3 regions of the Streptomyces sp. NPDC026672 genome follow, and region 3 is predicted to be linked to each of the others. Evidence: riboswitches for the same ligand, from Rfam matches in the RefSeq annotation. Region 3 holds a riboswitch; each other region holds the start of a gene.
The links. Region 3 has a riboswitch for S-adenosylmethionine ahead of thrC (threonine synthase). Riboswitches for the same ligand answer to the same signal wherever they lie in the genome.
Positions count from the first base shown of each region.

Region 1: another riboswitch for S-adenosylmethionine. It lies ahead of AB0F77_RS19985 (amino acid ABC transporter permease); the one in region 3 lies ahead of thrC (threonine synthase).
Region 2: another riboswitch for S-adenosylmethionine. It lies ahead of AB0F77_RS17690 (aminotransferase class V-fold PLP-dependent enzyme); the one in region 3 lies ahead of thrC (threonine synthase).

Region 1 is NZ_JBEZXS010000016.1:45,448-49,719, reverse strand. Features, by position in the region: gene AB0F77_RS19995 (ABC transporter substrate-binding protein) at 1-177, opposite strand, end outside; gene AB0F77_RS19990 (amino acid ABC transporter ATP-binding protein) at 253-1,050, opposite strand; gene AB0F77_RS19985 (amino acid ABC transporter permease) at 1,047-2,027, opposite strand; SAM riboswitch class IV at 2,350-2,459, opposite strand; gene AB0F77_RS19980 (glutathione S-transferase C-terminal domain-containing protein) at 2,524-3,387, opposite strand; gene AB0F77_RS19975 (putative leader peptide) at 3,518-3,628, opposite strand; gene AB0F77_RS19970 (LLM class flavin-dependent oxidoreductase) at 4,077-4,272, shown strand, end outside.
Region 2 is NZ_JBEZXS010000013.1:143,781-148,052, reverse strand. Features, by position in the region: gene AB0F77_RS17700 (cytochrome bc complex cytochrome b subunit) at 1-895, shown strand, start outside; gene trpD (anthranilate phosphoribosyltransferase) at 1,041-2,105, shown strand; SAM riboswitch class IV at 2,189-2,305, shown strand; gene AB0F77_RS17690 (aminotransferase class V-fold PLP-dependent enzyme) at 2,472-3,812, shown strand; gene AB0F77_RS17685 (Lrp/AsnC ligand binding domain-containing protein) at 3,858-4,139, opposite strand; gene AB0F77_RS17680 (rhomboid family intramembrane serine protease) at 4,136-4,272, opposite strand, start outside.
Region 3 is NZ_JBEZXS010000020.1:127,193-131,464, forward strand. Features, by position in the region: gene AB0F77_RS23665 (trehalose-6-phosphate synthase) at 1-752, opposite strand, end outside; gene AB0F77_RS23670 (glucosyl-3-phosphoglycerate synthase) at 849-1,793, opposite strand; SAM riboswitch class I at 1,952-2,092, shown strand; gene thrC (threonine synthase) at 2,111-3,394, shown strand; gene AB0F77_RS23680 (MoaD/ThiS family protein) at 3,391-3,666, shown strand; gene AB0F77_RS23685 (cold-shock protein) at 4,096-4,272, shown strand, end outside.

The DNA.
Region 1 (4,272 bases), on a different contig from region 3:
GGCGGCGCCGTTGGAGACCTGGCCGATGACGACCTCGCCGGACTTGGCGGCGGTGTCGGTGGAGGTGGCCGCGTCGCTGTCGCCACCGCAGGCGGCGAGCCCGGTGGCCAGGGAGGCGACGGCGGTCGCCGCGGTGATGCCGCGTATCAGGCTGCGTCGGGTGAAGTGGGTGGACATGACCATTCCTTGTCGACCATTCCTTGTCGCTGGAGGTGATGAGGGTGGGCGGGGGGAGTCGAGGGGCGCGGCGGGTCAGAGGACCTTGCCGAGGAAGTCCCTGGTGCGCTCGCGCTGGGGCTTGTCGAGGACCTCGGAGGGGGGACCCTGCTCGATGATCTTGCCGCCGTCGATGAAGACGACCCGGTCGACGATCTCGCGGGCGAAGCCGATCTCGTGGGTGACGATGACGAGGGTGGTGCCGCCGGTCGCCAGATCCTTGATGACGGCGAGGACTTCGCCGACCAGTTCCGGGTCCAGGGCGGAGGTGGGCTCGTCGAAGAGGATGACGCCGGGGCGCAGGGCGAGAGCGCGGGCTATGGCGACCCGCTGCTGCTGGCCGCCGGACAGCTGCCGGGGGTAGGAGCCGGCCTTTTCGGCGAGGCCGACCCGGCCGAGCAGGTCGCGGGCGAGACCCTGGGCTTCGGGTTTGCCCAGCCTGCCGGTGGCGACCGGGGCGGCGGCCACGTTGTCCAGGACGGTCAGGTGCGGGAAGAGGTTGAAGTTCTGGAAGACGAAGCCGATCCGCCCGCGCTGGGCGAGGATGGCCCGCTCACTCAGCTCCTTGAGCCGCTCGCCCTGTCTCCTCACGCCGATCAGTTCGCCGTTGACGCTGACGTGGCCGATGTCGGGCTTCTCCAGGTGGTTGATCACCCGCAGCAGCGTGGACTTGCCGGAGCCTGAGGGGCCGAGGATCACGGTGACCTCGCCGGGCCGGACGGTCAGGTCGACGCCGTCCAGTACCCGGTGGGTGCCGTACCATTTGTGCACGTTGTGGACCTCGATGGTGGCGGCTTCGACGCCCGTCAGCGCTTCGAGCGTGTCGGCGGTCATACGGCGGCCTCCCGGCGAATGCGGGCCCGCAGGTCGGTGAGACCGGTGCGGAGCCTCCGCAGCGGTGTCGGCGGCAGGCTGCGGGTGGCACCGCGGGCGTAGTGCCGTTCGACGTAGAACTGGACGACGGAGACGACGCTGGTCAGGATCAGGTACCAGACGGTGGCGACGAGCAGCAGCGGCACGATGTCGCCCGGGTAGGTGGAGCCCATGGTCTGCACGGAGCCGAACAGGTCGAGCAGCGAGACGTAGAAGACCAGCGAGGTGCCCTTGACCAGGCCGATGAGCTGGTTGACGTAGTTCGGGACGATCGAGCGCAGTGCCTGCGGGAAGACGATCTTCCGGAACTGGTAGCCCTTGGGAAGGCCGAGTGCGGCGGCGGCCTCGTGCTGGCCCTGGTCGACGGAGAGGATGCCGCCGCGGACGACCTCTGCCGCGTAGGCCGCCTCGTTGAGGCTGAGGCCGATCACGGCGATGACCATGTCGGTGGCGAGCTTGGACTCGTCGAAGGAGAAGAAGGCGGGGCCGAAGGGCACACCGACGCTGAGCGTCTGGTACAGGGCGCTGAAGTTGTAGAGGAAGATCAGCACCACGATGAGCGGAATGGAGCGCAGCGCCCAGACGTAGGTCCAGCTGACCGCGCGCAGCACCGGGCTCCTCGAGAGCCGGGCCAGGGCGAGCACGATACCGCCGAGGAGACCCAACACCGCGCTGCAGGCGGCGACTTCGACGGTGATCAGCAGGCCGTCGAGGATGGTGGGGCGCAGGAACCAGTAGCTCCAGCGGCCCCACTGGTAGAAGGGGTTGGAGACCAGTCCGTGCACGAACTGGGCGACCAGGACCAGGACGACCGCGGTGGCGATCCAGCGTCCTGGCCGTCTCAGCGGCAGAACTCGCTGAGCGGTGAGGGTCTTTGACGTCTCGTCGGTGGCAGGCGCGTCGGGGAGGGTGACGGTGGCGCCAGGGGGTTCGCTCATGGTGGGCTCCGGCTGGGTGGGAACCCCGGAAGCGCGGTGGCATGCGGGGGCGCACACGACGGCGAGGTACCGGGGGCGGTGAGGACAACGGCACACCGCACGGGCGGTGTTCGTCAGGGACTGCGGGGGCTGCGGTGAGGTGTCAGCCCCGACAGCGGGCGCGGCCCGGTGCGGTACACAGTGCGCTGTTCACGCGGAGCAGATCGACGGCGCGATCGGCGACGAGGAGGTTCGGGTACGGCTGTACGCAGCCCTGGGAACGGCCTGCGGCCGTCCTGGGAGCTGCGTACATGGCGTCACCGTCACTGTTCCGGCCCTGGGGGCCTCGCGCTTACCGAAACGTCATCCGGTCCGGTCGTCACCTGGGGCACCCCACCGCGGTGCGAGGGTTGCCGGTCAGCCAGCCAGGGCTTGTCGCTGACGCTCATGACCGTTCTGGCGGTAGTCAAGACAATCGGCAGAACGGATGTCAACGCCGGTCCACTTGGTGGAACGGCTAATGGGTCGAGTGTGCCGCCCAGTCGAGGATCTGGACGGCTGCTCCGGCGGCCTCCAGGCCGTGGCAGCGGGCGTGGTGACGGCGTTCGATGCCGTCGAGGTCGAGGTGGGTGCCGAAGCAGGGGTGGGCGGCGAGGCGACGGGCGTAGGCCCACAGGGTCGGGTGGTCGGCGATGCGCTGGACGGCGGAGGCGTCGAGGTGGTTGCGGTGCACGGTGTCCAGCTGGACCAGGGCGACCCACAACTCGACGTCGGCGGCGGTGATTTCGTCGCGGATCACATACGTGCGTCCTTCGAGCCAGCGTTCCAGGGCGCCGAGCGTCTCCAACAGCGTGGTCAGTGCCGTGTCGCGTTCCGCCGGGTCGCCACCGGCCGATCCGGCGCGCTGCGCGGCCTGTTCGATGCCCTGTGCGCACATGCGCTCGACCGCCTCGATCTCCGACTCGGCGCCGCACGGGTAGAGCGAGAGACGGTCACCGCCGAACCGGCGGTCGAGGTCACGCATGATGTCCGGGGCGTGGGTGCTGACGATCCGTCCGGACCAGTCGTCGCTGAGCACCGGAGCGACGGCGGGACCGGAGTAGCGGTGGGCACTGGCCTCGTACAGCGGCCGCAGGGCCGAGTGGCCGCCCTCGGGACAGTCGGGGACGGCCGGCAGGAAGGTGGCCGGACAGATGGCGTCCAGGCCGAGCAGGCCGTGGGTGACGGCGATGCGCAGGCCGTCGGGACAGGCGGTCGTGAGGTGGAGGCGGTAACGGCCCGGAACGGCGTAGTGGCCGCTGCGCGCGTCCCTGCCGATCCTGCCCCGGAAGGCGGGTGCGGGCCGGTCGGAGGCGTGGGTGGCCAGCGGTGTGACGGTCATGACTCTCCCCGGGAGCGGGCGCGGACGTACGCGCGGCGGAAGCGACGTCGGGCGAGGGATCGGGGCCCGTCCGCGCGCCGGACACACGGGCCCCCGGCGAAGGGTCCTGCCGGCACGGGACGGGCGAGGCTCAGCCCTGGGACCTGATCGCGCTGCAGACACGCAGCAGATCGATGTGACGGCGGGAGGTCAGAAGAGGCGAACGGAGCACGCGGACAGTGACCGGCTCCAGGCGCCTCATGTTTCCCTACCTATTCACTAGGATTCCTTCAGCGAGTGTCGATCCGACCGGCACCGGCGTCAAGGGGGCCGTCCCGGATCGCGGACACTCCGATGGACGGCGCGCCGCTCGGCACGGTCGCCCGGTGCGCTGCGGCACCGCGTGGTGTGCCCGCGCCAGTGGGTGGGACGCGCCCGCGCGCATTGCCGACCTTGACATTCGCAGGGGCGGTCGACGTACGTTGAACGCGAAAGTCACTGACGGGTGGAGGCTTTGATGCACGTACTGGGCACGTCGCCGCGGGGTGCGTGCACTGGTGCGCGGCTGATCACCCGGCGGCACGTCGACTACTGCCGCACCTCCTCCGCCGTCTGTCCTTCCGTACACGCCTGACCCACGCCGGCCGTCCACCGGCCGTCCCGTCGTGGCCCCGTGGCCGCGAGTCACCGTGTTTCCCGGAAGGAACCCCATGTCCGGCCCCGCCCTGCACGTCGCCGTCGAGATCGACGGCGACGGCGCCCATCCCGCGGCCTGGCGCCGCGCCGCCCACTCCCCCGGTCAACTGCTCACCCCTCGCCGTGTGGCCCGGGTCGCCGCCATCGCCGAGCACGCCGGGTTCACCCTGATCACCCTGGACGACGGTGTGCTGCCGCCCGGCGCCGCAC
Region 2 (4,272 bases), on a different contig from region 3:
CCCCGGAAAGACCGAGAAGAACGTCGTCGGCATGCCCCTGCTGCCGGTCTACATGGCCAAGGCCGGAGGCTTCTTCTTCCTGGTCTTCGGTGTGATCGCGGCCATCGCGGCCGTCGCGCAGATCAACCCGATCTGGGCCATGGGCCCCTACCGTCCGGACCAGGTGTCCACCGGCGCCCAGCCCGACTGGTACATGGGCTTCTCCGAGGGCCTGATCCGCTTCATGCCGGGCTGGGAGATCAACTTCTGGGGCCACACGCTCGTCCTGGGCGTGTTCATCCCGCTGGTGATCTTCCCCCTTGTCCTGGTCGCGATCGCCGTCTACCCCTTCATCGAGTCCTGGGTCACCGGCGACAAGAGCGAGCACCACATCCTGGACCGCCCGCGCAACGCCCCGACCCGCACCGGCCTCGGTGTCGCCTGGATGACGGTGTACCTGACGCTGCTCGTCGGCGGCGGCAACGACCTGTGGGCCACGCACCTCCACCTGTCGATCAACGCGGTCACCTGGTTCGTCCGGATCTTCGTCTTCGTCGGCCCGGTCCTCGCGTTCATCGTCACCAAGCGGATCTGCCTCGGCCTCCAGCGCCGCGACCGCGACAAGGTGCTGCACGGTCGCGAGACCGGCATCATCAAGCGGCTGCCGCACGGTGAGTTCATCGAGGTCCACGAGCCGCTCAGCCAGGAGCAACTGCACACGCTCACGGCCCACCACCAGTACGAGCCGGCCGCGATCGGTCCGACGGTCGACGAGAACGGTGTCGAGCGCAAGGTGAAGGGCTCGCAGAAGCTCCGCGCCAAGCTCGGTGACGCCCTCTACGGCGAGGACAGCCAGATCCCCAAGCCGACCGTCGAGGAGTACAAGGAGATCACCAGCGGCCACGGCCACCACTGATCGTCCGCATCGCCACACCACGGCAGGGGCCCCGTCCGAACACCGGACGGGGCCCTTCGCCGTGTCCGGGCCTGGATAGGGTGGAGCCGTCAGGAACCCTGTCCCGCACCCACACGCGCGGGACGACACCACCCAGGAGCGGCTGATGAGCGCTGTGACCCCCGCTGGAGGCGACACCGCGGCGGGCCGTTCCTGGCCCGGAGTGCTGAACGCCCTGCTCGACGGCCACGACCAGAGCGCGGACGCGACCGCCTGGGCGATGGACAGCATCCTGCGCGGCGAGGCGACCGACGCGCAGATCGCCGGGTTCGTGGTGGCGCTGCGCGCCAAGGGCGAGACGGTGGAGGAGATCACCGGACTCGTCCGCACGATGTACGAGCACGCCAATGTGATCGAGGTGCCCGGCCGGACCATCGACATCGTCGGGACGGGCGGCGACGGCGCGAAGACGGTGAACATCTCCACGATGTCGTCGATCGTCGTCGCCGGCACGGGCGCCAAGGTCGTCAAGCACGGCAACCGCGCCGCGTCCTCGGCGTCGGGCTCCTCGGACGTCCTGGAGAAGCTCGGCGTCAATCTGAACCTGCCCCTGCCGCGGGTCCCCGAGGTCGCCGAAGAAGCCGGGATCACCTTCTGCTTCGCGGTGAAGTTCCACCCGGCGCTGCGCCACGTGGCCGCCGCCCGCGGCCAGTTGGGCATCCGTACGACCTTCAACGTGCTCGGTCCGCTGACCAACCCGGCGCGGGTGCGGGCCCAGGCGGTCGGGGTGGCCGACCCCCGGATGGCGCCCATAGTGGCGGGTGTCTTCGCCGAGCGCGGCAACTCGTCCCTGGTCTTCCGGGGCGACGACGGGCTCGACGAGCTGACCACCACCGCCACCTCCCGGGTGTGGGTCGTGCGCGACGGCAAGGTGAGCGAGGAGGTCTTCGACCCGCGTGACGTCGGCGTCGAGCTGGTACCCGTGGAGGCGCTGCGGGGCGCGGACGCCGCCTACAACGCCGAGGTCGCCCGGCGGCTCCTGGCCGGCGAGACGGGCCCGGTGCGCGACGCGGTGCTGCTCAACTCGGCCGCGGCCCTCGTCGCCCTCGACCCCGGCCCCGGCAGCCTCGCCGAGCAGCTGCGCGCGGGGATGGCGAAGGCCGCCGAGTCGATCGACTCCGGGGCGGCCGGGCGGACGCTGGAGCGCTGGGTGGCGGCCAGCAACGCCTGACACCGGCACGCTCGCGCGCGAGGCGCGGTCCACCATCCGGACCGCGCCTCGCGCGTCGAGATCGTGTGGCAGGATGTCCGGCAGGTCATGAGCGACAGCCATTCGGCCCCGGCCGGCTGTCCGGCAACCCTCCGTCCGTGGCGGGGTGCCCCGGGTGAGGACCAGGCCGCAGGCAGCGAGGTCTGCGGCAAGCGCGGACCCCTCGTGTTCACCAGGGGTCCTGGTCGTCGAGGGAGCCTTCCGTGAGCAAGCGAATGCGTTAGGGCCGCCGAGCCCCGCCTCCGCGCACCCCTTTTCCCCTTTCTCCGTGCTGGAGCCCTCCGCGCTCGCACGGTGCTTTCGCCTCGCCTCTCACGGGAGTCCGCCATGTCCGTCTCCACCGTTGCCGCCGACCCGTCCGTGTGCGCCCCGCTGCCCGTCCTGGGCCGGGACGTCACCGTCCCGCTCGTCACCGGCGGCGAGGTCACCTACGCCGCGCTCGACTACGCGGCCAGCGCCCCGGCCCTCCAGCGGGTCTGGGACGACGTCGCCGCGTACGCGCCGTACTACGGCAGCGTCCACCGCGGCGCCGGTCACCTCTCGCAGCTGTCCACCGACCTGTTCGAGAGCGCCCGCGCCACCGTCGCCGAGTTCCTCGGCTGCCGGCCCGCCGATCAGGTGGTCTTCACCCGCTCGACCACCGACTCGCTGAACCTGCTGGCCGCCGTGCTCCCGGACGACTGCCGGGTCTACGTCTTCGAGACCGAGCACCACGCCTCGCTGCTGCCCTGGCCGGACGCCCGGGTCACCGTCCTGGACGCCCCGCGCACCCCGGAGCAGGCCGTCAGCGCCCTGGAACGCGCCCTCGCCGCCCACGACCCGCGCACCCCCGCGCTGGTGTGCGTCACCGGCGCCTCGAACGTCACCGGCGAGCTGTGGCCCGTGCGCGAGCTGGCGTCCGCGGCCCACGCGCACGGCGCCCGGATCGTCCTCGACGCGGCCCAGCTCGCCCCGCACCACCCGGTGTCGGTCACGGACCTGGACGTCGACTGGGTCGCCTTCTCCGGGCACAAGCTGTACGCCCCGTTCGGCTCCGGCGTGCTCGCCGGACGCGCCGACTGGCTCGGGGCGGCCGAGCCCTACCTCGCGGGCGGCGGCGCCAGCCGGCGGGTCGCCCGGCGGGCGGACGGGGGAGTGGAGGTGGACTGGCACGACGGCGTCGCCCGCCACGAGGCCGGCTCCCCGAACGTCATCGGCGCCCACGCCATCGCGTCGGCCTGCAAGGCGCTCACGGAGGCCGGCTTCGACTCGCTCGTCGCCCGCGAGCGGCAGCTCATCGCCAGGGTGCGGGCGGGCCTGGCCGAGGTGCCCGGGGTGCGGATCCTGTCCCTGTTCGGGGACGACGCCCCCCGGGTCGGGGTGATCTCCTTCGTCGTGGACGGCTGGAACAGCTCCCACTTCGCCGCGGCGCTCTCCGCCGAGTACGGCATCGGCGTGCGGGACGGCCTCTTCTGCGCCCACCCCCTGCTCCGCACCCTCCTGGACACGGCCCCCCGGACCCCGGCCGAGTGCGGCGCCGACCCCCTGAACGCCGTCCGGGCCAGCTTCGGCGCCGGCACCCCCGACGAACACGTGGACCGCTTCCTGACGGCGGTCCACGAACTCGTCACCAACGGCGCCAGGTGGACGTACAGGACAGAAAACGGCCGCTGCGTCCCGGCGACGTGAGCACAGCGCGCCCCGCAGGCGACCGGGCGCCGCAACCCCGGGTTCCTAGGAATCCAGCCCGATGGCGAACGCGGCCTCCAGGTCATGCTGCGAATACGTACGGAAAGCGACATGCGTGTCCGTCGCCTCCACCCCCGGAATCCGGCTGATCCGCCCGGGAATCACATCGGCCAGATCCTCGTGCTGCCGCACCCGCACCATGGCGATCAGGTCGTACGTCCCGGTCACGGAGAACACCTCGCTCACCGACTCCAGCGAGGCGATCTGTTCCGCGATCTCGGGAATCCGGTCCACGCTGGTCTTGATGAGCACGATCGCGGTGATCACGGCTGGTTCTCTCCCTCGGGAGCCGGAGCTGGGGCGGCCTTCACTCTAGTCGCCCGCCCGAACCGTCCCCAGGCGAAGACGAAGCCCAGCGAGAAGCCCACGAGGTGGGCGAGGTAGGCGACGCTGGGCCCGG
Region 3 (4,272 bases):
GAGCGCTCCCGCAGGAACTCCGCGTCCGCGCCCAGGCCGTGCACCCCGATCCGGGTGCCCGCGGGGATGCCGGGCCCGAGGACGTCGTGGCAGCAGGCCGTGAACGCGTCCGCCCAGCGGCGCGTCAGGAACGCCGCCCGGTCCGCGCCGAGGATCCCGCCGAGCAGCTCGGCCGCGATGTCGTCGGGCAGCAGCCGGAAGTAGTCCGGCGGCGCCCACGGGGTGTGCGAGAAGTGCCCGATGCGCAGATCGGGCCGCAGTTGCCGCAGCATCCGCGGCGCCAGCGCCAGGTGGTAGTCCTGGATCAGCACGGCCGCGCCCTCGGCGGCCTCCTCGGCCAGCGCCTGGGCGAACGCCCGGTTGTAGGCCCGGTACGACTCCCACCGGCGCCGGAACTCCGCGTCGAAGACGGGCTCCAGCGGTGTCTGGTAGAGCATGTGGTGGACGAACCACAGCACCGAGTTCGCGATCCCGTTGTACGCGTCCCCGTACACGTCCGCCGGGATGTCCAGCATCCGCACGCCCGGCTCGCCGACCCCCCGCCGTACCGCCTCGCGGTCGCCGTCGCCGAGCGCGGCGCACACCCACAGCGAGTCCGCGTCCGAGCCGATCGCGGACAGCCCGGACACCAGTCCGCCGCCGCCGCGCCGGGCGTGCAGCGAGCCGCCCGCGTCGTCGGGCCGGACCTCGTACGAGACCGGGCCGCGGTTGGAAGCCACCAGCACCTGTGCAGCACCCTGCGTCGAAGCCATAAGCCTCAACCTAGCCCGGCCCGTAAACGCTCAAACGTACGGTCCACCCCACGTGGGCGCTGTATACGGCCGTTCTCGCGAGGCCGCCGCCCGCGGTCAGGCGACCCGGCGCGCCGCGTACTCCGCGATCTCCGTCATCGGCGGCCGCTCCTCGGTGTCCACCGAGTAGGTGCGCGGCTCGAACCCGTCCTCGCCGCGCTCGAACTGGGTCAGCGACGGGCGGACCAGATGGCCGCGGGCCAGCCGCAGCTGCGCGGTGCGGTAGATCGCGGCGGCCATCCTGCCCAGCGCCTGCCCGTCCTGGTGCCGGTGCTTGCGCACGCCGACGTCGACCTGCGCGAGGGCGTCCAGACCCACCAGGTGCAGGGCGTCGACCAGCATGCCCAGCTCCACGCCGTAGCCGACGGGGAACGGCAGCTGTTCGAGCAGCGAGCGACGGGCGGCGTACTCCCCGCCGAGCGGCTGCACGAAGCCCGCCAGCCGCGGCCAGTGCATGTTCAGCAGCGGGCGGGCCATCAGCTCGGTGACCCGGCCGCCCTGCCCCGAGGCCCCGCCGAGCGGCCGGTCGTACATCGCCTTGACCAGGTCCACCCCGGGGTCGGTGAGCAGCGGGCCCACGATCCCGGAGACGAAGTCGGAGGAGAACTCGCGCAGGTCGGCGTCGACGAAACAGACGATGTCCCCGCTCGTGACCAGCAGCGAGCGCCACAGCACCTCGCCCTTGCCGGGCACGGCGGGCATCCGCGGCAGGATCGCGTCCCGGTGGACGACCCGGGCGCCCGCGGCGGCGGCCACCTCCGCGGTGCGGTCGGTGGAGCCCGAGTCGACGACCACGATCTCGTCGACGAGCGGGACCTGTTGCACGAGGTCGTGACGGATGATCGCGACGATGTCGCCGACCGTCTCCTCCTCGTTGAGGGCGGGCAGGACCACGGAGACCGTGTGTCCCGTGCGCTGTTTCGCGGCCACGATCCGGTGGAGCGGGCGATCGGTCACCGACCAGGAGCGGGTGGCCAGCCAGCGCTCGACTTCTTCCAGCACAGTCAGCGGCTCCTCACTGTCGTGATCACACCAGGTGACCGTGTGATCCATCTCGCGGTTCGGACGACTATCTCAACTGTCCTGGCCTTCGGTTACAGTCTTGAACAACGCCGGTGACCATCGCATGTCGGGGGTCGAGGGCGTCCACAACCGCATACAGCTCATCCAGAGGGGCAGAGGGACACGGCCCGATGAAGCCCCGGCAACCCTCCAGCCGGTTCTCGTTCTCCGCGAGGCTCCCGGCTAGGGAAGGTGCCAAATCCGTCTCACGACGAGATGCGTCGTGAGGAAGATGAGGAGAAAGGGCCTCGCCTCACATGGCTGCGCAGACTGTTGCCACCACTTCGGACCCCACGGTCGACCTCGGTCCCGCCACCGCCCTGAGCTGCCGCGAATGCGGCCACCGCGTGCCCCTCGGCCCCGTGTTCGCCTGTGAGGAGTGTTTCGGCCCGCTGGAGATCGCCTACGACTTCTCGGCGTACGACACCGAGGACCTGCGCAAGACGATCGAGTCGGGCCCCGCGAACATCTGGCGCTACGCACCGCTGCTGCCCGTCCCCGCCGACGTGGCCGGCAAGCCCAACATCAACCCCGGCTGGACCCAGCTCGTCAGGGCCGACAACCTCGCCCGTGAACTCGGCGTCACCGGCGGCCTGTTCGTCAAGGACGACTCCGGCAACCCGACGCACTCCTTCAAGGACCGGGTCGTCGCCCAGGCCCTGGAGGCCGCCCGCGCCTTCGGCTTCACCACCCTGTCCTGCTCCTCCACCGGCAACCTCGCCGGTGCCGTCGGCGCCGCCGCCGCCCGCGCCGGCCTCCGCTCCTGCGTGTTCATCCCGCACGACCTGGAGCAGGCCAAGGTCGTCATGGCCGCGGTCTACGGCGGCGACCTCGTCGGCATCGAGGGCACCTACGACGACGTGAACCGGTTCTGCTCCGAGCTGATCGGCGACCCGGTCGGCGAGGGCTGGGGCTTCGTCAACGTCAACCTGCGGCCGTACTACGCGGAGGGCTCCAAGACCCTGGCGTACGAGATCTGCGAGCAGCTCGGCTGGCGGCTGCCCGACCAGATCGTGGTCCCGATCGCCTCCGGCTCCCAGCTCACGAAGATCGACAAGGGGCTCCGGGAGCTGATCGCGCTCGGCCTGGTCGAGGACCGGCCGTACAAGATCTTCGGCGCGCAGGCCGAGGGCTGCTCGCCGGTGTCGACGGCGTTCAAGGCGGGGCACGACGTGGTCCGGCCGCAGAAGCCGAACACGATCGCCAAGTCCCTCGCCATCGGCAACCCGGCCGACGGGCCGTACGTCCTCGACATCGCGCGCCGCACCGGTGGCGCCGTGGAGGACGTGACGGACGAACAGGTCGTCGACGCCATCCAGCTGCTGGCGCGCACGGAGGGCATCTTCGCGGAGACCGCCGGCGGGGTGACGGTCGGTGTGACGAGGAAGCTGATCGAGTCCGGCGCCCTCGACCCCACCCTGACGACCGTCGTGCTCAACACGGGCGACGGCCTGAAGACCCTCGACGCGGTGGCCGGCACCGGCCTGACCGCGACCATCCGTCCGACCCTGGACTCCTTCCGAGAGGCTGGCCTCGCATGAGCGTGACCGTTCGCATCCCCACCATCCTGCGCACCTACACGGGCGGGCAGGCCGAGGTCGACGCCGAGGGGGGCAACCTCGGCGAGGTCATCGCCGACCTCGACCGGAACCACACGGGCATCGCCGCCCGCGTCCTGGACGACCAGGGCAAGCTGCGCCGCTTCGTCAACGTGTACGTGAACGACGATGACGTCCGCTTCGAGCAGGGGCTGGAGACCGCCACGCCGGACGGCGCGGGCGTGTCGATCATCCCGGCCGTCGCCGGCGGCTGATCATTACCTTCGGTAATCCCGGTTACCGACCGTTCGTTGAATTGCCCCCTCCGTGAGAGAAGCGGAGGGGGCAATTCAGTGGGGTTGAACGCGGTAGAGTTGGGGAACGCGCTCCCCGACTTCGGGTCGGGAGCCCCGGATTCTTTGTGCGCGCCCGGCAAGAAGCAGCCAAAGTACCTGGGCCTTTTGTGGCTTACACCCCCTTTGTGTGGCCCGACTTGACCAGAATTCAGATGAATTCTTGGTAGATTCCGGACCGCGCCCGTCCAGATTTCTCGTCCGATTGACCTGTTGCAGACGGCAGTTGGGCAGATACATTCAGCCGCGGTCGACGCGTTCCGGCGCACGCCCCCAACCTTGGGGGGTGAGGTCTGACCCGGGTCCGCGAAGTGTGGATCTGTGCAAGGGCCAGTAATAGGGGAGTTAGGCATGGCTCAGGGCACCGTCAAGTGGTTCAACGCGGAGAAGGGGTACGGCTTCATCGCGGTCGACGGTGGTGCGGACGTCTTCGTCCACTACAGCGCGATTCAGATGGACGGCTACCGCACCCTGGAAGAGGGTCAGCGGGTCGAGTTCGAGATCTCGCAGGGCCAGAAGGGCCCGCAG